DNA from 3 places in the Pseudomonas sp. F2 genome. Region 2 is predicted to be linked to each of the others. Evidence: predicted binding sites of a transcription regulator. Region 2 holds the regulator's gene; each other region holds the start of a gene.

The links. The regulator sigma-54, encoded in region 2, starts transcription at its own class of promoters, with help from an activator protein. The targets are predictions, from matches to a motif close to ANTGGCATNNANNTTGCTNT.
Region 1: a site for sigma-54 is predicted at 3,229-3,248, ahead of AC193Q_RS01605 (circularly permuted type 2 ATP-grasp protein). Genes of this name have one in related genera too.
Region 3: a site for sigma-54 is predicted at 3,630-3,649, ahead of flgB (flagellar basal body rod protein FlgB). Genes of this name have one in related genera too.

The regions. Positions count from the first base shown of each region.
Region 1 is NZ_CM169904.1:340,358-347,147, forward strand. It holds gene AC193Q_RS01580 (hypothetical protein) at 1-294, shown strand, start outside; gene AC193Q_RS01585 (PLDc N-terminal domain-containing protein) at 366-557, shown strand; gene speE (polyamine aminopropyltransferase) at 785-1,660, shown strand; gene AC193Q_RS01595 (hypothetical protein) at 1,950-2,183, shown strand; gene AC193Q_RS01600 (ribonuclease E inhibitor RraB) at 2,398-2,745, shown strand; gene AC193Q_RS01605 (circularly permuted type 2 ATP-grasp protein) at 3,281-4,690, shown strand; gene AC193Q_RS01610 (alpha-E domain-containing protein) at 4,703-5,653, shown strand; gene AC193Q_RS01615 (transglutaminase family protein) at 5,650-6,453, shown strand; gene AC193Q_RS01620 (c-type cytochrome) at 6,575-6,790, opposite strand, start outside.
Region 2 is NZ_CM169904.1:5,484,763-5,491,552, forward strand. It holds gene AC193Q_RS24550 (ZIP family metal transporter) at 1-330, shown strand, start outside; gene AC193Q_RS24555 (HPr family phosphocarrier protein) at 432-707, opposite strand; gene rapZ (RNase adapter RapZ) at 723-1,580, opposite strand; gene ptsN (PTS IIA-like nitrogen regulatory protein PtsN) at 1,583-2,047, opposite strand; gene hpf (ribosome hibernation-promoting factor, HPF/YfiA family) at 2,060-2,368, opposite strand; gene AC193Q_RS24575 (RNA polymerase factor sigma-54) at 2,442-3,935, opposite strand; gene lptB (LPS export ABC transporter ATP-binding protein) at 4,124-4,849, opposite strand; gene lptA (lipopolysaccharide transport periplasmic protein LptA) at 4,849-5,394, opposite strand; gene lptC (LPS export ABC transporter periplasmic protein LptC) at 5,381-5,953, opposite strand; gene AC193Q_RS24595 (KdsC family phosphatase) at 5,962-6,486, opposite strand; gene AC193Q_RS24600 (KpsF/GutQ family sugar-phosphate isomerase) at 6,486-6,790, opposite strand, start outside.
Region 3 is NZ_CM169904.1:2,872,722-2,879,511, forward strand. It holds gene flgE (flagellar hook protein FlgE) at 644-1,960, opposite strand; gene flgD (flagellar hook assembly protein FlgD) at 1,991-2,719, opposite strand; gene flgC (flagellar basal body rod protein FlgC) at 2,735-3,178, opposite strand; gene flgB (flagellar basal body rod protein FlgB) at 3,182-3,589, opposite strand; gene cheR (protein-glutamate O-methyltransferase CheR) at 3,929-4,756, opposite strand; gene AC193Q_RS12815 (chemotaxis protein CheV) at 4,803-5,735, opposite strand; gene flgA (flagellar basal body P-ring formation chaperone FlgA) at 5,818-6,579, shown strand; gene flgM (flagellar biosynthesis anti-sigma factor FlgM) at 6,740-6,790, shown strand, end outside.

The DNA of each region.
Region 1 (6,790 bases), 930 kb from region 2:
TTCGCACAGATCGTCGCCTCGTTTGGCCCGGGCGTCGAATTCAACCTCAAGCCCAAGCAACTGGCCAAGACCGAGGCACTGACCGCACTCAACCGCATTCAGGTGCAGATGAGCAGCCTGAACAAGGAAAACGGCGGTTACACGCTGATGAACTTCAGTCAGCTGCTCGATGACGAGCTGCAAGTGGTGCTGGTCTACGGCAACGACGTGCCACGAGTGCTGGAGCTGTGTGCCGAAGTCGGCATCGCGGCGGCGCCGTCGCTGGAAGCGCTGAAAGTCGCCGTTCACGTCTGAACGCAATAAAAGGGAACCCTGCGCGCGACCGTCTATCCTAAAAGTGCATGCCACTAATCTGGAGTGACACCATGGGTTCCACGTTCAACGGGCTGATTGGCCTGATCATTCTTGCCCTCGACATCTGGGCCATTATCAACGTACTGAAAAGCGGTGCCGAGACCGGGATGAAAATCCTCTGGGTCCTGCTGATCATCCTCCTGCCGGTGCTGGGCCTGATCATCTGGGCGATTGCCGGACCGCGGGGCAATGTGCGGGTCTGAAGAACACTGTAATACCCCTGTAGGAGCTGCCGAAGGCTGCGATCTTTTGACTTTGTTTTTTTTAAAACAGAGATCAAAAGATCGCAGCCTTCGGCAGCTCCTACAGGGATTGTGGATTGTCGATGAACAGAGGTTCGACCTGTCATCTTCGGCAACGTAGAATGCGCGCCTTTCCCGGGCAATCGTCCCCACGATCGACGCCCGCGCATTCATCGGAGCACTTGACCATGACCGTCACCAAGACCAGCGAGTACCTGGAAACCCTTTACGAAGGCTACGGCCAGCGTTTTCGCATGGAAAAACTGCTGCACGAAGTGCGCACCGAACACCAACACCTGGTGATCTTCCAGAACCCGCGCATGGGGCGGGTGATGGCGCTGGACGGCGTGATCCAGACCACCGAAGCCGACGAATTCATCTACCACGAAATGCTCACCCACGTGCCGATCCTCGCCCACGGCACCGCCAAGCGCGTGCTGATCATCGGCGGCGGTGACGGTGGCATGCTGCGCGAAGTGACCAAACACGCCAGCGTCGAGCACATCACCATGGTCGAGATCGACGGCACCGTGGTCGACATGTGCAAGGAATTCCTGCCGAACCACTCCAAGGGCGCCTATGACGATCCACGCCTGAACCTGGTGATCGACGACGGCATGCGTTTCGTTGCCACCACCACAGAAAAATTCGACGTGATCATCTCCGACTCCACCGACCCGATCGGTCCGGGCGAAGTGCTGTTCTCGGAGAACTTCTACCAGGCCTGTCACCGTTGCCTGAACGAAGGCGGGATCCTCGTGACCCAGAACGGCACGCCGTTCATGCAGATCGACGAAGTCAAAACCACCGCCGGTCGCCTGCGCAGCCTGTTCCCGGACTGGCACTTCTATCAAGCGGCCGTGCCGACCTACATTGGCGGTTCGATGACCTTCGCCTGGGGCTCGACCAACCCGGCCTACCGCAAGCTGAGCCGTGAAACCCTGCAGCAACGCTTCATCGGCAGCGGCATCGTCACCCGCTACTACAACCCGGAAATCCACATCGGCGCGTTCGCGCTGCCACAGTACGTGCTGCAGGCGATCAACAAGCCAAGCAACGACTGACGCACTATTCCCGGATCGGTGATAGATCCCCTGTGGTGAGGGGATTTATCCCCGACCGGCTGCGCAGCAGTCGTAAAATCGGCAGACGCGTTGGAACTGACACTATGCGTTCGCTGAATTCAGGGACGCTTCGCGCCCATCGGGGATGAATCCCCTCGCCACACAAGCCTGTTTCCCCATCGGTTAATTTTTTTTCATGTTCGTGCGCCGCAATCCTTTTGAACGATCAATCTCGCCAAAAGTCGAGATACTAGTAAGCCCATTTGCGGGTTTGATCGAGGAGGCACCGATGCAAAAGTGGAAAGTCACTTTCGTGGACGATCATGGTGAAATTGTCGATGAGGTGTTCGAGCGCGCGGAATGCCCCAGTGATGACGAGGCTGCACGCCTGATCAAGGAACGGCTCCTGCCGGTGGCCGCCAAACTGGATCTGAACGATCTGGAAGGGCGAACCCCTGATGCGGGCGTCAAAAGCCTCGAAACCCAGAACAGCATCAAGATCCGCAGCATCACTCCAATCTGAAAATCTTCCTTTCATCCGAAACAACCAGGCCTTGGCAGCAGCTCTATCTTGGGGCTACTCTGCAAGCGAGATCAGCGAACGAATCGCTAAGGTCTGGTCTTGTCAGCTACATGCTTGTTTCCCGCCGGCAACCGGTTTGCCGATGTACTTCTGGCCTGTAAGGCCCGGGGCGGGAATACGGAAAGTCTATCCATCTATCCGAGGGGGACGTTTCATGAGCACAGCCTATCAAGAAGACATCAGCAGCAACGTACTGCGCCGCATGAAAGAAGGCGGTTTCGACTTTTCCCGGTTCCATCCCATCGAGTTCTACGCCATTTTCCCGGACGAGGAGCGGGCGCGCAGGGCGGCGGGCAAATTTCGTGGTGAATCCATCAATGCCCAGGTCAGTGCGCGCGAAGATGGCGCCTGGTCACTGGAACTGAGCAAAGTGATGCACGCGACCTATGACGACATTGGCGATTTCGAGCAGGGCTTTTCTGCCGTGGTCGAGCCGCTGGGCGGCATCATCGAGGGCTGGGGCGTCAAGCAGGAGGTGCGCAACCGCCATCGTCTGAACTGATCTCTGGTTTCAGGTATTGAGCAACGGCTGACCTTCGGGTTGGCCGTTGTCGTTTTCAAAGATCAAAAGATCGCAACCTCCGGCAGCCCCTGCACCAATCACCTGCAGGAGCTGCCGGAGGCTGCGATCTTTTGCTTTTTACTTTCAAAACATTTCAGAAAGCCAAAAAAAAGCCACCGGAGAGGGTGGCTAAAAGGGAAGACCGATAAGGAGAGGAAACCGGTCAGGGTTACGGCCTGCGGGGACTGCGTGGGCAGTCCGGATCAGTGGAGCTGAAGCCTTCAGTGGGGAAGTTTTCAGCGGATGCGCCGATTATCCGCAGCCCGACGCAAGCAGTGAAATCAACTCTGACTATGCTGGTGATAGGCGATGCAGTGCGTCGCAATGAAGCGGGGGCAATCCTGTTGGAGCATTTGCCGCACAGGAATGGTGCGGTGTTTGCGGCTTGATTATCCAACCGATTGAAATCAAAGCGTTTATGCCGATGGCACGGGCCTTGCGAAGGCCTGTAGGTCCGGGTGACAAGGAGTACGGCATGATCCGCACCTATTTTGATGAAATGTACGATGCCGGCGGCCAGGTCCGCCCGCATTACCGGGAGTTCGCCCGCTGGCTTGCCGACACGCCTGACGAGTTGCTGGCGCAACGGCGGCGCGAGGCCGACCTGCTGTTCCACCGGGCCGGGATCACCTTCACGCTCTATGGCGACGAGCAGGGCACCGAGCGCCTGATTCCGTTCGACACCATTCCGCGCAGCATCCCCGCCAGCGAGTGGCGGATCGTCGAGCGCGGCTGCATCCAGCGGGTCAAGGCGCTGAACATGTTCCTCGCCGACCTCTATCACGAACAGCGCATCATCAAGGCCGGGATCATCCCCGCCGAACAGGTGCTGGCCAACGAGCAGTACCAGTTGGCGATGCAGGGCCTGGACCTGCACCGCGATATCTATTCGCATATCTCCGGCGTTGATCTGGTGCGCGACGGCGACGGCACCTACTACGTGCTCGAAGACAACCTGCGTACCCCGAGCGGCGTCAGCTACATGCTTGAAGACCGCAAGATGATGATGCGCCTGTTTCCGGAGCTGTTCGCCGCCCAGCGCATCGCGCCTATCGATCACTACCCGAACCTGTTGCTCGACACCCTGAAAAGCTCCAGCCCGATCGACGACCCGAGCGTGGTGGTACTGACGCCGGGGCGCTTCAACAGTGCGTTCTTCGAACACGCCTTTCTGGCACGGGAAATGGGCGTCGAGCTGGTGGAGGGCGCGGATCTGTTTGTGCGTGACGACAAGGTCTTCATGCGCACCACCGACGGGCCGAAAGCGGTGGACGTGATCTACCGGCGTCTCGACGACGCTTTCCTCGACCCGCTGGCGTTCCGCCCGGACTCAATGCTCGGCGTGCCGGGACTGTTGTCTTCCTATCGCTCGGGCAACGTGGTGCTGGCCAACGCCATTGGCACCGGCGTGGCGGACGACAAGTCGGTGTACCCGTTTGTCACCGACATGATCCGCTTTTACCTCGACGAAGAGCCGATCCTGAAGAATGTGCCGACCTGGCAGTGCCGCAACCCCTCGGAACTTTCCCACGTCCTGGCCAATCTGCCGGATCTGGTGGTCAAGGAAACCCAAGGCTCCGGCGGTTACGGAATGCTGGTGGGGCCGGCGGCGACGGCGGCGGAAATCGATGCATTCCGCGAGCGGATCAAAGCCAAACCCCACGCGTACATCGCGCAGCCGACGTTGTCACTGTCGACCTGTCCGACCTTTGTCGAAAACGGCATTGCACCACGCCATATCGACCTGCGTCCGTTTGTACTGTCTGGCCGCGAAACCCGGGTCGTGCCCGGCGGTTTGACCCGTGTCGCCCTGCGTGAAGGCTCCCTGGTGGTGAATTCCTCCCAGGGTGGCGGAACCAAGGACACCTGGGTGGTCGAGGATTGAAGGAAGCTTGCCATGTTAAGTAGAACTGCCTCGGATCTGTACTGGATGTCGCGTTACCTGGAGCGGGCGGAAAACCTCGCGCGGATGCTCGATGTCAGTTATTCGCTGTCGCTGATGCCGCAGGACGGTCGCGGCGACGGTCTGCACGAGCTGGCCATGCCGCTGCTGATTACCGGCACCCTCGACGATTACCTGGAGCGTCACGGCGAACTGCATGCCGAACGCCTGCTGCACTTTTTCGCCCTCGATGCGGCCAACCCGGCGAGCATCTACAGCTGTCTCGGCGCGGCGCGGGCCAGTGCGCACGCGGTGCGTGGACGAATCACCGCAGACATGTGGGAGAACATCAACGCCACCTGGCTGGAGATTCGCGGCATTGCCGAGCAGGGGCTCAGCCGTTACGGCATGAGCCGTTTCTGCGAGTGGATCAAGGAGCGCTCGCACCTGTTCCGGGGCGCGTCCTACGGCACGATCATGCGTAACGATGCATTCCGCTTCATTCGCCTGGGCACCTTCATCGAGCGTGCAGACAACACGCTGCGCCTGCTCGATGCGCGCTACGAAATGGCTGGCGATCAGGCCGAGGCCGTCAGTGACGGCACCGCCCACGCTTACTATCAATGGAGTGCGCTGCTGCGGGCGCTGTCGTCATTCGAGGCCTACACCGAGATCTACCGCGACGCACCCGGCGCCCGGCATGTCGCCGAGCTGCTGCTGTTGCGTGCCGATGTGCCGCGCTCGCTGCGCGCCTGCACCGAGGAAATCGACCAGATCCTCGCCCAGTTGCCAGGGGCCAACGGCCGTCCGGCGCAACGTCTTGCCGCTGAGATGGACGCGCGTCTGCGCTACACCGGCATCAACGAAATCCTTGCCGAAGGCCTGCACGCCTGGCTCACCGAATTCATCCCGCTGGTGCGCCAGTTGGGCAATGCGATTCACAGTTCATACCTGGAGGCTGCATGAGACTTTCCATTAGCCACGAGACCACCTATCACTATGAAGATCAGGTGCGGGCGAGCATCCAGTATCTGCGTCTGACCCCGCACGACAGCGAGCGTCAGCACGTATTGAGCTGGCAGCTTGACCTGCCGCGACCGGTGCGCGCGCAGCTCGATCCGTTCGGCAACATCTTGCATGTGCTGACCATGGACGAACCGCACGAAGCAATCATTATCGGCGCCCGCGGCCAAGTGGATATCGACGAGTTGCGTGAGGCCGAGCATGAGAGTCAGTCGGCGCTGCCGTTCCTGCGTTTCACTCGCCTGACCGAGGCGGACGAAGCGTTACGTACGTTTGCCGAAAAATCCTGCAAGCAGCGACGTGACCGCACCGCCCTGATCGATCTGATGCACGGCTTGAATCAGCACATGACCTACACGCCGGGCTCCACCGAAGTCGACACCAGTGCCGCCGAAGCCTTCGCCGGGCGCGCCGGGGTTTGCCAGGATCACACTCATGCCTTTCTCGCCTGTGCACGTAGCCTGGGGATCCCGTCACGCTACGTTTCCGGCTATCTGTACAGCGAGGACGCCGAGCATCTGGCCAGCCATGCCTGGGCCGAAGCATGGCTGGATGACGCCTGGTACAGCTTTGATGTGACCAACCAACTGGCCCGACCGGAGCGGCACCTGAAACTGGCGGTGGGCCTGGATTATCTGGATGCCTGCCCGGTGCGCGGCATGCGCCGGGGTGGGGGGAGCGAGCAGATGCATGCGAAGGTGTTGGTGTCGCCGACGCCAGTCATTTCCGTGCAGCAACAGTAGATCCGGGATACCGCTATCGCTGGCAAGCCAGCTCCCACAGGTTATGCGCTGACTCTGAATCCGCGGTAATCCCGTGGGAGCTGGCTTGCCAGCGAAGAGGCTGGTGATATCACCGCAACGCTTATGGCTTGATCTTGCGCCCAGCCATGTGCTGCAAATAGCCGACCAGCAACTGCAAATCCGCCTCCGGCAACACCTCCGCCGAAAACCCCGGCATCTTCGCCTGTGGCCACTGGCGCAAACTCTGTGGATCACGAATGTAGCGCTTGAGGAAGTCCGCGCCGAAATACTCGGTTGGGTTGTACGGGATGTTCAGGTCCGGTCCGAACTGCGCATC
Region 2 (6,790 bases):
GCGATGGGCATCGCCTTGCAGGATGTGCCAGAGGGGTTAGTGATTGCGCTGGTGTTGGCCGGGGCCGGGATGTCGCGGGTCAAGGCGTTTTTGATCGGTGCGGCGTCAGGGCTGGTCGAGCCGGTGTTTGCGCTGCTCTGTGCGTGGCTGGTCAGCCTGGCAGAGTTGTTGTTGCCGTTGGGGCTGGCGCTGGCCGCGGGAGCGATGTTGCTGGTAGTGACGCATGAGGTGATCCCCGAGTCGCGACGCAATGGTCATGACAAGCTGGCCAGTCTTGGCTTGCTGATCGGGTTTTGTCTGATGATGGTGATGGATACCGCATTGGGCTGAATATCAAAAGATCGCAGCCTGCGGCAGCTCCTGCATTTGGAATGCGTTCACTGTAGAAGCTGCCGCAGGCTGCGATTTTTTGATCTTTTGATCTTTAACGATCAACCACCCTCATCGAAGTAGTTGTTGATCAACGCCACCAGCGCATCCAGCGCTTCTTTTTCCTGATGGCCTTCGGTGCTCAGATAGATCTTCGTGCCCTTGCCGGCAGCCAGCATCATCATCGCCATGATGCTTTTACCGTCCACGGTTGTTTCTGGTGTACGACCCACTCTGATCGTGCAATCCGGGAACTGACCCGCCACCCCGACGAACTTGGCCGACGCTCGGGCATGCAGGCCCAGTTTATTGATGATTTCGATTTCCAGAGCAGGCATCGCGGTGTGAATCCTTTAAGTGAGGTCGCGGTGGCGAACCTGGACGTTCTTCAGGGTTTTCTGCAGGGCCTGACCCAGGCGTTCGGTCAGGTAAACGGAGCGGTGATGCCCACCTGTGCAGCCAATGGCAATGGTGACGTAGGCGCGGTTGCTCGCCGCAAAGCGTGGCAGCCATTTATTCAGATAGCCGAAGATATCCTGATACATCTCCTCGACTTCCGGCTGCGCCGCCAGGTATTCGGCGACTGGTGCATCGAGACCCGATTGGGCGCGTAGCTCCGGCTTCCAGTACGGGTTGGGCAGGCAGCGCACGTCGAACACCAGATCCGCGTCCACCGGCATGCCGCGCTTGAAGCCGAACGACTCGACCAGAAACGCCGTGCCCGGCTCCGGCTGGTTCAGCAGGCGCAACTTGATGGTGTCACGCAGCTGGTACAGATTCAGGTTGGTAGTGTTGACCTTGAGGTCGGCCAGGTCGGCAATCGGGCCGAGCAGGGCAGTTTCGTCGTTGATCGCTTCGGCCAGCGAGCGGTTGGCAGTGCTCAGCGGATGGCGTCGGCGGGTTTCCGAGAAGCGCTTGAGCAGGGTTTCTTCGTCAGCATCCAGATACAGCACATCGCACTGGATGTGGCGGGCGCGGACTTCTTCAAGCAGTTCGGGGAAACGCGACAGGTGGCTCGGCAGATTGCGTGCATCGATCGACACGGCCACCAGCGGCTGGGCCAGCTCCGTATGAATCAGGGCGCGTTCGGCGAGTTCCGGCAGCAAGCCGGCCGGCAGGTTGTCGATGCAGTAGTAGCCGTTGTCCTCAAGGACATCCAGGGCAGTACTTTTACCCGAGCCGGAGCGGCCGCTGACGATGATCAAACGCATGATTAATGACCGTTCTGCTCGCTCAGGACGACATGATACAAGGCTTCATTACTCGGTGCGCTGCGCAGTTTTTCGCGCACTTCCTTGCGATCGAGCATGCTGGCGATCTGGCGCAGTAATTCGAGGTGAGCATCGGTGGCCGCTTCCGGGACCAGCAGGACAAACAGCAAGTCAACCGGAGCGCCGTCGATGGCATCGAAATCAATGGGGGCATCAAGGTGCATCAATGCGCTGATAGGCGCTTCGCAGCCTTTGAGGCGACAGTGGGGAATGGCGATGCCGTTGCCGAAACCGGTGGAACCGAGTTTCTCACGGGCGATCAGCGCATCGAACACATCCTGCATGGCCAGATCCGGCACTTCTTTATGGATGAGGTTGGCAATCTGTTCGAGGGCTTTCTTTTTACTGCCGCCCGGCACGTTCACCAGGGAACGGCCGGGGGTCAGGATACTTTCAAGTCGGATCATGGGTTGGGAGTGTTAACGACCGGTTGCGCCCTGAAGGAGGCTCTGGGTCTTTTCCTTATGCTTTTTGAGTTGGCGATCCAGCTTGTCGGTCAGTGAGTCGATCGCAGCATACATGTCGGTATCTTCTGCGTTGGCGACCACTTCGCTGCCGGGTATATGCAAGGTGGCTTCGATTTTCTGCTTGAGCTTTTCGACGCACATCGTGACCTGCACGTTAGTGATCTTGTCGAAATGGCGCTCCAATCGTTCGAGTTTCTCGTTGATGTAGGTGCGCAGAGGTTCGGTCACTTCCAGTTGGTGTCCACTGATGTTGACTTGCATACAGCTTCTCCTTCGTTGCCAGTGCATAAAGCGGCAGGCCGGATAGCCTGCCACTGGAACGCTGTAACGTGGCTTACATCAACCGCTTGCGTTCGCTCGAAGGCGCGATCCCGAGGGATTCACGGTACTTGGCGACGGTGCGGCGAGCCACCTGAATGCCTTGTGCCTCCAGTAAACCAGCGATCTTGCTGTCACTCAATGGCTTTTTCTGATTTTCCGCCGCGACCAGTTTTTTGATGATCGCGCGGATCGCCGTGGATGAGCATTCACCGCCTTCAGAGGTGCTGACGTGGCTGGAGAAAAAGTATTTCAGTTCATAAATGCCCCGAGGGGTATGCATGAATTTCTGCGTGGTGACCCGGGAAATCGTCGATTCGTGCATGCCGACCGCCTCGGCGATGTCATGCAGGACCAACGGTTTCATGGCTTCGTCGCCGTATTCCAGGAAGCCACGTTGGTGCTCGACGATCTGGGTGGCCACCTTCATCAGGGTTTCATTGCGGCTTTGCAGGCTCTTGATGAACCAGCGCGCCTCTTGCAACTGGTTGCGCATGAAGGTGTTGTCGGCGCTGGTGTCGGCGCGTCGCACGAAGCCGGCGTACTGCGCATTGACCCGCAGACGAGGCACCGACTCCTGATTCAGCTCGACCAGCCAGCGTTCGTTGTCCTTGCGCACAATCACGTCAGGCACCACGTACTCGGCTTCGGTGGATTCGATCTGTGAACCCGGGCGCGGATTGAGGCTCTGCACCAGTTCGATGACCTGACGCAGCTCGTCTTCCTTGAGCTTCATGCGTCGCATCAGCTGGCTGTAGTCGCGACTGCCAAGCAGATCGATGTAGTCGCTGACCAGACGCTTGGCTTCGTTCAGCCAAGGAGTCTTGGCCGGGAGTTGACGCAGTTGCAGCAACAGGCATTCGCCGAGGTTGCGCGCGCCGATGCCGGCGGGTTCGAATTGCTGAATGCGGTGCAGAACGGCTTCGATCTCGTCCAGCTCGATGTCGAGCTCCGGATCAAAGGCGTCGAGAATTTCTTCGAGCGTTTCGTCGAGATAACCCTGGTTGTTGATGCAATCGATCAGGGTCACGGCGATCAGGCGGTCGGTGTCGGACATCGGCGCCAGGTTCAGTTGCCACAGCAGATGGCTTTGCAGGCTTTCCCCGGCGGAGGTGCGGGTGGTGAAATCCCACTCGTCGTCATCGCTGCTGGGCAGGCTGCTGGCGCTGGTCTGGTAGACGTCTTCCCAGGCGGTATCGACGGGCAATTCGTTAGGAATGCGCTCGTTCCATTCGCCTTCCTCCAGGTTGTCCACCGTCGGGGCGGTTTCCTGATAGGAGGGTTCCTGAATCTCGGTGTTGGGTTTTTGTTCGGCGTTGTCGGCCAATGGATCGGAGTTGTCGAAGTCGTCGCCTTCTTCCTGGCGCTCGAGCATCGGATTGGATTCCAGGGCCTCCTGGATTTCCTGTTGCAGGTCCAGGGTCGACAATTGGAGCAGGCGGATGGCCTGTTGCAGCTGCGGTGTCATCGTCAGCTGCTGGCCCATTCTCAAGACTAGCGATGGTTTCATGGCAGGGGCTTAACACCTTATTCGCCGGCGCGCATGCGCCATCCACTACAGGGCGCCGAAGCGCCAAACTTAAGCAAATTATATGCCTGAAACTGTCGTGTTTGCCTAGAGCGCTGTAACAATAAAGCGTATAAAAAAAGCGCTTCAACGTTACAGCACCCGGACGGCTGGCCGAATGCGCTCGCGCTTTAGAGGCGGAACTCGTGGCCCAGGTACACTTCCTTCACCAGGTCGTTGGCAAGGATGGTTGCCGCATCGCCTTCAGCGATCAGTTGACCGTCGTTGACGATGTAGGCGGTCTCGCAGATATCCAGCGTCTCACGCACGTTATGGTCGGTGATCAGCACACCGATGCCCTTGGCCTTGAGGTGATGGATGATCTGCTTGATGTCGCCGACCGAGATCGGGTCGACACCGGCGAACGGTTCGTCGAGCAGGATGAATTTCGGGGCGGTCGCCAGGGCGCGGGCGATTTCCACCCGACGGCGTTCACCACCGGACAGGCTCATGCCGAGGTTGTCGCGGATGTGGCTGATATGGAACTCCTGCAGCAGGCTTTCCAGCTCCTTGCGACGACCGGCCTTGTCGAGCTCCTGACGAGTCTCGAGGATGGCCATGATGTTGTCGGCCACCGACAGTTTGCGGAAGATCGACGCTTCTTGCGGCAGATAGCCGATACCGGCCTTGGCGCGACCGTGCATCGGCTGGTGGCTGACGTCCAGATCGTCGATCAGTACGCGGCCCTGATCGGCCTGCACCAGGCCGACGATCATGTAGAAGCAGGTGGTCTTGCCGGCGCCGTTCGGGCCGAGCAGGCCGACGATCTGGCCGCTGTCGATCGACAGGCTGACGTCACGCACGACCTGGCGGCTTTTATAGGCCTTGGCCAGGTGCTGAGCTTTCAGAGTTGCCATTACTGGGTTTTCTCGTCGGTTTTCTTCTTCGGCTGGATCACCATGTCGATGCGCGGACGCGTCTCGGTGACCTTGTTGCCGGTAGCGCGACCGGCGCTGGCCAGTTTTCTCACCGTGTCATAGACGATTTTCTCGCCCTGGGTGGTGTTGTTGTCCTTGTCGACAACCTTGGCCTTGTCGATCAGCACGACGCGGTTTTGCGCGGCGTGATACTGGATCGTCACGCCCCAGCCCTGTACAGGCTTGGTGTCACCCTGGGTTTGCAACTGCTCGAAGTAGGCAAGGTTACCCACCGAGGTCACCACGTCGATGTCGCCGGTCGGGGTACGGGTGATGGTCACCGTATTGCCCTTAACGATCATCGAACCCTGGGTGATGATCACGTCACCTTTATAGGTGGCGATGCCATTCTTGTCGTCCAGTTGGGCGTCGTCGGCCTGAATGCGGATAGGTTGCTGCTGATCGTTCGGCAGAGCCCAGGCGCTCACGCTTCCCAGTGCTGCGCCCAGACTGAGCAAAATAGGGAGGGTTTTAACGAGCCTCATACTGTCCTCTTACGTTCGATTGCAGGTGTATCCTGCTTTCCTTCAAATACGCCTTCATTCCCACGCCAGTCGATACACCGCCAGCGCCGTCGATTCTAACGGGTTGCTCGGTCTGCGCATATTGCTGCTGAGGGAACACCGTCATGCGGGTGCTGGTGATCAGGGTGTCGCGGTTCTTTTCATCGGTGCGCTTGATGCGTACCGAGTCGATCAGTTCTACCTGGGTTCCGTCCGGGTTTACTTCGCCACGCTCGCTGGTCACATGCCACGGAAAGTCTGTGCCGCGGAACATGTTGAGGTCGGGTTTGGTGACCAGTGTCACGTCCGTCGCTTTCAGATGCTCGGCCTTGTCCGACGTCATTTCGTACTGCACCTTGCCGTCCGGAAGGTATTGCAGGGTATGCGTGTTCGTGGCGTACCAGTCGATGGCGGTGTCTTCGACCTTGGTCACAGGTTTGTCGAGGAACCGTTCAGGGCTGATGTTCCAGTAGCCGACCGCTGCAAACAGGGCAGCGATACAGCCGAACAACAGGAAGTTGCGAAATTTTTTGCTAAACATGGTTTGGCTCACAGGTACGCGGCGTTGGCCGCATCGAGGCGGCCCTGGGCGCGCAGGATCAATTCGCAGAATTCGCGGGCGGCACCTTCGCCACCGCGGGCCCGAGTGACGCCATGGGCGTGTTCGCGCACGAAGTCGGCAGCATTGGCCACGGCCATGCCCAAGCCTACGCGGCGGATCACCGGCAGGTCAGGCAGGTCGTCACCGAGGTAGGCGACCTGTTCATAGCTTAGGCCCAGTTGCGCCAATAGGCCGTCCAGAACCACCAATTTGTCTTCGCGGCCCTGAAACAGGTGCGGGATGCCGAGGTTCTTCGCCCGGCGCTCGACCACCGGCGTCTTGCGGCCGCTGATGATGGCGGTTTCTACGCCGGCATTCATCAGCATCTTGATGCCCTGGCCGTCGAGGGTGTTGAAGGTCTTGAATTCGCTGCCGTCTTCGAGGAAGTACAGGCGCCCGTCGGTGAGGACGCCATCGACGTCGAACACCGCCAGTTTGATCGCTTTGCCGCGTTGCAGCAGATCGGTTGTCATTACATCACTCCTGCACGCAGCAGATCGGAGAGGTTGAAGGCGCCGATTGGGCGATCTTCTTCGTCCACGACCACCAGTGCGTTGATTCGGTGGTCTTCCATGATTTTCAGCGCTTCGGCGGCGAGCATCTCCGGCCGTGCGGTCTTGCCGTGTGCGGTCATGACCTGGTCGATGGTGGCGCTGCGGATGTCGATGCTGCGATCCAGGGTGCGGCGCAAGTCGCCGTCGGTGAAGATCCCGGCGAGTTTGCCATCGGCTTCAACGATCGCGGTCATGCCCAGGCCCTTGCGGGTCATTTCCATGA
Region 3 (6,790 bases), 2.6 Mb from region 2:
ACGCCTGATACCTCCAGGCAAAAGAAAACCCCCGACAGACTTCTGGTTTGTCGGGGGTTTTCTTTTGTCTGCCATTTACCTGTAGGAGCTGTCGAGTGCAACGAGGCTGCGATCTTTTGATCTTTAGTGCTCTGCCAAAGATCAAAAGATCGCAGCCTTCGGCAGCTCCTACATGAGCCTGGGTGCGTTCAGTCAGAGATTGGTCGGCTGTCAGGCCGCCATCGCCAGCAGGCTGACTCCCACAGCCAAGCGCTCGCTTTTCCGCCATCCAACACGATGAGCGTTAGCTCGAGTACCGCTTTTGATCTGAGGGCCCGTCGGCAGGCTGAGTGGAGGGATTCATCCGGGGGTGGGAGCGTAGCGACCGTTTGGCGAAGCCAAACACATCGAGAGGAGGTGCAGCGAAGCAAACCGTAGGCGATGCCCCCCGGATGAATACCGTAGCGAAGGAACCCGAGCCACGGCGAGGGCCGAACGTTGGGACCAAGCGTTTTGGTTACTTTTGGGCGTCTGCAAAAGTGACTCGCCGTAAGGGCGAAACCCTAAGTAGCCGTTACCGCAGCAACGGATAAGCCCACAAAACAATAGCCCACAAAAAAGCCCCTCAAAAAGAGGGGCTCCCTTGCACAATCAGAAACCGCAATCAGGTCATCTGAATGATGGTCTGCATGATGGTGCTCTGGGTGGAGATAGTCTTGGCGTTCGCCTGATAGTTGCTCTGGCCCTTGATCAGATCCACCAGCTCGTTGGTCAGGTTAACGTTGGACTCTTCCAGCGAGTTGGACACCACCTCACCCAAAGTACCGGTTTTCGGCGCGTCGTAACCCGGGATACCCGAGGCGAACGTCTCTTTCCAACTTGTGCCGCCGACAGGCTGCAGGCCTTGCTCGTTGGTGAAGCTGGCCAGCGCAACCTGGCCGATGGCCTTGCTCTGGTTGTTGCTGAAGTTGGCGAACAGCGTACCGGTGCCGTCGATGGTCAGGTTGGTGATCTGGCCAGTGGCGTAACCATCCTGAGTCGGGATCGAACGAGCGGTATCTGCGTTGTACTGGGTGGTCTGCGCCATCGAAATGGTGATACCGGCCGGGTTCGCCGAAGCGCCGTTAGGCGTGAACGTCCCGTTAACCACAGTACCCGGCACCCAGCCAGTGAGCTTCAGGTCACTGCTGATCACAGGACCTGGCAGAGTGCTGACCTGGGTCAGCTTGCCAGCGGAGTCAAACGTCATGGTAGAAGGTGTCGGCGCGGTGACCTTCGGATCGCTGCCAGTAGCGTCCGGGTTACGACCGTCTACCAGGGTGTAGACCTTCCAGGTGTTCTGGCCAGTCTTCACCACGTACTGATCCATGACGTGCGAGTTGCCCTGGGAATCATAGATCGGCGTACTGAACTGCTTGGTGTAAGTCTCAAGTTTTGACGGATCGAACTTGCCGGCCGCCACTGTGTCGTCGATCACCGGTGCCGACGAATTCAGGTTGATGGTCGAGGTCACCAGCGAGGTGGACTTCGGCGCCAGGTTGGAAGTATCGATTTTCAGGTCGGTCAACACACCGTTGATGATCTTGCCGTTGGCATCCACACCGTAACCTTGCAGACGCGAGGTGTAATCGGTGTTGGTGATGTAACCGGCGTTGTCGACTTTGAACGTACCGGCACGGGTATAGGAAATCGAGCCGTTGTTGCTCATGGTGAAGAAGCCGGAACCGTTAATGCCCATGTCCAGCACGTTACCGGTGTTGTTGATGTCACCCTGGGTGAACTGCTGGGACACGTTGGCCAGGCGCACACCGTTGCCGATGACCTTGCTGCCGCTACCCAGGCGAGTGGCCGAGTAGACGTCTTCGAATTCTGCACGGGACGATTTGAAACCGGCAGTCGCGACGTTGGCGATGTTGTTGCCGGTCACGTCCAGTTGTTTGTTGGCTGCATAGAGACCGCTAAGGCCGATATTGAAAGACATATTCCACTCCTTTGTGCCGGTTGGTCGGCTCTATATACCAATGGTTTGTACTTTGGACAGGGCGACGGTGCCCTTGCCGGACAGGTTGAGCATCAGCTCGCCACCGGTCTGGCTGATGGTCACGCTGTTGACCGTGGCTGGCAGGTAGGTCGCCATATCGGTCGAGGTGCCATTGATCGAGGCGTTGGCCTTGACGGTGTAGGTACCGGTCTTCACCAGGTTGCCGTCCTTGTCCTTGCCGTCCCAGGTGAAGCTCGCGCTGCCTGCGGCGCGACTGCCCAGATCGAGGGTGCGAACCACCGTGCCGCTGCTGTCGGTAATGCTGACGGTGCCGCCGGCAATCGACGACGGAACGCTGACCGAACCGGTCATGCCTTTGCTTGGGTCGTCCAATTGAACGGTGTTGGTCTGCACGATCACGTTGCGGCCCACCAGCGACGACGCCTGCAAGGCTTGCGAGGAGTTGTAGTTGCCGGCCAGCGAACTGACGGTGCTGTTGAGGGTGGTGATGCCCTCAAGGCTGCTGAACTGCGCCAGCTGCGCAACGAAGGCGCTGTTGTCCTGCGGATCAAGCGGGTTCTGGTTTTTCAGCTGGGTGACCAGCAGTTGCAGGAACGCATCCTTGCCCAGGGCCTGGCCGCCGGTGGTGCTGTTGGTGGCCGAGGCAATGCCATCGCCGGTCGTACTGCTCGTTTTCTTCGAGGAGTTCGACAGGATGTCATTCATGCTCAGGCTGCTGGTGGTATCGGAAACACTCATGGCCGTCGCCCCTTATTACTGACCGAGGGTCAGTACCTTCTGCATCATGGTTTTGGCGGTGTTCATCATTTCGGCGTTGGTCTGGAACGACCGGCTCGCGGAAATCATGTCAGCCATTTCTTCCACCACGTTGACGTTCGGGTAGTAGACGTAGCCCTTGGCGTCAGCGGCCGGATGGTTCGGCTCGTAGCGTGCTTCGAGGTTGCTCTGGTCTTCGACCACGCCGAGCACTTGCACGCCCTGCCCTGCGGCATCCTGGCTCTGGAACAGCGAGTTGCTGCCGCTGTTCTGGCCGCCCTGAAACATGGTGGCGAACACCGGGTGACGGGCGCGGTAGGTCTGGTCGATGCTCGACGAAACGGTTTCGGCGTTGGCGATGTTCGACGCCACGGTGTTCAGACGCGTGGTTTGTGCGCTCATGCCGCTGCCGGCAATGTTGAAAACGCTGGACAGGGACATGGATTACTCTCCGCGCAGGGCCGATACCAGCCCTTTGAATTTGCTGTTGAGCAGGGTGAAGCTGGCCTGGAAGCCCACGGCGTTTTCCGCGTAGTTGGACTGTTCCAGCTGAGCATCCACGGTGTTCTGGTCGATCGAAGGCTGCATCGGCGTGCGATACATCAGCGACTCGTCGCCATTGCCCAGGCCTTCAGCTTCGATGTGACGGCTGTTGGTCATGTTCAGGGCGATGGTGCCGTTGGCGTTTTTCTGGCTCTGTGCTTCGAGCACTTTGGAGAAGTCCAGATCCCGAGCCTTGTAGTTCGGGGTATCGGCGTTGGCGATGTTGTTGGCCAGCACTTCAGCGCGCTGGGCACGGAAACCCAATGCCTTTTCGTGAATGCCGAGCGCTTTATCGAAGCTGATGCTCATGTCGGGAACCTTCGGGTGAGCGGTTTTTCGTACCTGAGCTTTAGCAAGCGCCGTGCCAAACACAGAAACCCGCGTAAACCGGGGCTTTGCGGGGAATCGGCAAAGCGGCAATGCCAGAAAAGCGGCAACCGGTTTCCGCTGCCTGCCGCTTTTCTGCCGCTTCGTCCTGTTAACACCTCTCCCTGTAGGAGCTGCCGAAGGCTGCGATCTTTTTGATCTTGATCGTTCAAAACAGGATGAAAAGATCGCAGCCTTCGGCAACTCCTGCATGGAACAAAGCATCAGGCATAAAAAAGGGAGCCCTTGGGGCTCCCGATTTTGTATGCCTGATGCTTTGTTTCACTTCGCCTGGTAAATGATCCCCGGACTGCACTGAACCATCTGGTAATGATCCGGCAAACCGTTCAGCGCTTCGGACGCGCCAAGGAACAGATAGCCGCCCGGCTTCAGCGTGCTGTGAATGCGCAACAGGATGTCTTTCTTCACCTCGGCGGAGAAGTAGATCAGCACGTTGCGGCAGAACACGATGTCGAACTTGCCCAGACTGGCGTAGCTGTCGAGCAGGTTGAACGAACGGAATTCCACCCGGTTCTTGATCGGCGCCTTGATCACCCAGCGCCCCGGCCCTTTCGGGTCGAAGTAGCGTTGCAAGCGATCGGCGGACAAACCGCGGCCGATGGCCAGGCTGTCGTACTCGCCGGTCTTGCAGTTGGTCAGCATGCTGCCGGACAGGTCGGTAGCAACGATCTGTACGCCCATCTTCAACTGACCAAGGTTGCTGCGCTCGAACTCGTCGATCGACATCGACAGCGAATACGGTTCCTGACCCGACGAGCAGGCCGCCGACCAGATCCGCAAACGCTGGTTGGGGCTGGCCTTGATCGCCTCGGGCAGCACCTTGTTCTTCAAGACTTCAAACGGATAGGTGTCGCGAAACCACAAGGTTTCGTTGGTCGTCATGGCATCGACCACCTGCTCGCGCAAACCGCTGCGCGGCTGGGTCTGGATGCGCTGTACCAGCTCACCCAGGGACTTGATGCCTTGCTGCTCCATCAGTTTGTTGAGACGGCTCGAGACCAGGTACTGCTTGTTTTCACCGAGCAAAATGCCACAGGCTTTTTCCAGGAAGACCCGGAACTGTTCGAAATCCAAATTACCCGTAGACAATGATGCCGCCTCTTAAATCGTGTTGACCGCCAGGGGCAGAAGGCCCCTAGCTGATATCTGCTGCTTTGATCCGGTCGACTACCCGGGATGCCAGGTCATCAGGACGGAATTTGGCCAGGAAGTCATCGGCACCGACTTTCTTGACCATCGCCTGATTGAATACTCCCGACAACGAAGTATGCAGGATGATATGAAGCTTTTGCATGCGTGGATCGCTGCGGATCTCCGCCGTCAGGGTGTACCCGTCCATCTCCGGCATCTCGATGTCGGAAATCATCATCAGGAACTCTTCTTCCGGCTTCTTGCCCTCATCGACCAGCTTGCGCAGGTAGTCCAGCGCCTGCTTGCCATCGTTCAGCGCCACCACTTCGACCCCGACCGTCTGCAGGCAGCGCGTGACCTGCTTGCGCGCCACCGACGAGTCATCGACCGTCAGCACCCGCAGCGACAACGCCTTGCTCTGGGTCTCGACATCGACCACGCCGACCGAAATCGCTTCCGGCGTCGGCGCGACTTCCGCCAGTACCTTCTCGACATCGATGATTTCGACTAACTGATTGTCGACTCGAGTCACAGCGGTCAGGTAATGATCGCGCCCCGTGCCCTTGGGCGGCGGATGGATCTCTTCCCAGTTCATGTTGACGATGCGCTCCACCGAGCGAACCAGGAAACCCTGGGTCTTGGTGTTGTACTCCGTGATGATCACGAACGGACTGTTCTTGTCTTTCAACGCCCCGGAACCGGTCGCCATTGCCAGATCAAGGATCGGAATGGTCGCCCCCCGGATATTCGCCACCCCGCACACGACAGGACTGGACTTGGGCATCAACGTCAGCGACGGGCATTGCAGCACTTCCCGCACCTTGAACACGTTGATGCCGTAGAGCTGCTGACCGTCGAGACGGAACAACAACAGCTCCAGGCGATTCTGCCCTACCAGTTGCGTGCGCTGGTTCACCGAATCCATTACACCAGCCATGCCCAGACTCCTACACCAACGCCAAGTGTTGTTGCGACGCACATTCATTGCTAAACGGCACGGCGCTTGCTTTTTAACTCGTATGAACGATCAAACGACATTTTTTCGACGCCTGACCTCCCGCACCCGCAAAGCGCTGTGCGCGACGTCTGCCGTCTGCTTGTTTTTCGCTGGCAGCCCTGCCGGTGCTGATACGGTTACCTTGCCTGACATGCTTATCGGCGTCACTCAGGGCTTTCTTGAGTTCACCGTAGAAGACTATCTGGCTACCAGTCAAACGGAAGGCCGCTACGAAATCGAGGTCAACCAGCTCGACCCGCGTATGCGCATGCCTATGTGCGACAAGGAATTGACAGCGTCACTGGAGAGTCCTGCACGTCCGCTGGGCCGCGTTACGGTCAAGGTCCGGTGCGAAGGAAGCTCGCCGTGGACGGTGTTCGTGCCCGCTCAAGTCCGCCTGTTTCGCGAGATTGTCACCACCACCCGACCGCTCAAGCGCGCCGCGATTATCGAACCGCAAGACGTGACCTTGCGTGAACGCGACATCAGCCAGGTCAATCAGGGTTTTCTGACGTCGGTGGATGAAGCCATCGGGCAGAAATTAACCCGACCAACGGTAGCCGATCAGGTGATTACCCTGGTGCATCTGGAACAGGCAGAAGTGGTGCGCAAGGGCGATCAGGTGGTCATCATCGCCCGCAGCGGTACACTCGCCGTGCGCATGCCCGGTGAAGCCCTGGCCAATGGCGGTTTGAAAGAACAGATCCGGGTAAAAAACCTCAATTCCAACCGGGTAATCAAGGCGCAGGTCATCGCGCCGGGCCAAGTGGAAGTCGCCATGTAAAACGCTCGAGCAGAAAACTGGCGCCAGCCCCGACGCTTCCCTAAACTGTGCCGCAGCAGGACACGCTTCGGCACATGCAGCTCATTGCAAAGTGAGCCTAAAGTTTTCCAGGGAATGGCCGAGAACATGGCAAGCGTCCAAATTCCCAGAGGTTTTTAACATGGTCATCGATTTCAGCCGTTTGAACAGCTCCTCGTCACTTACGGGCAGT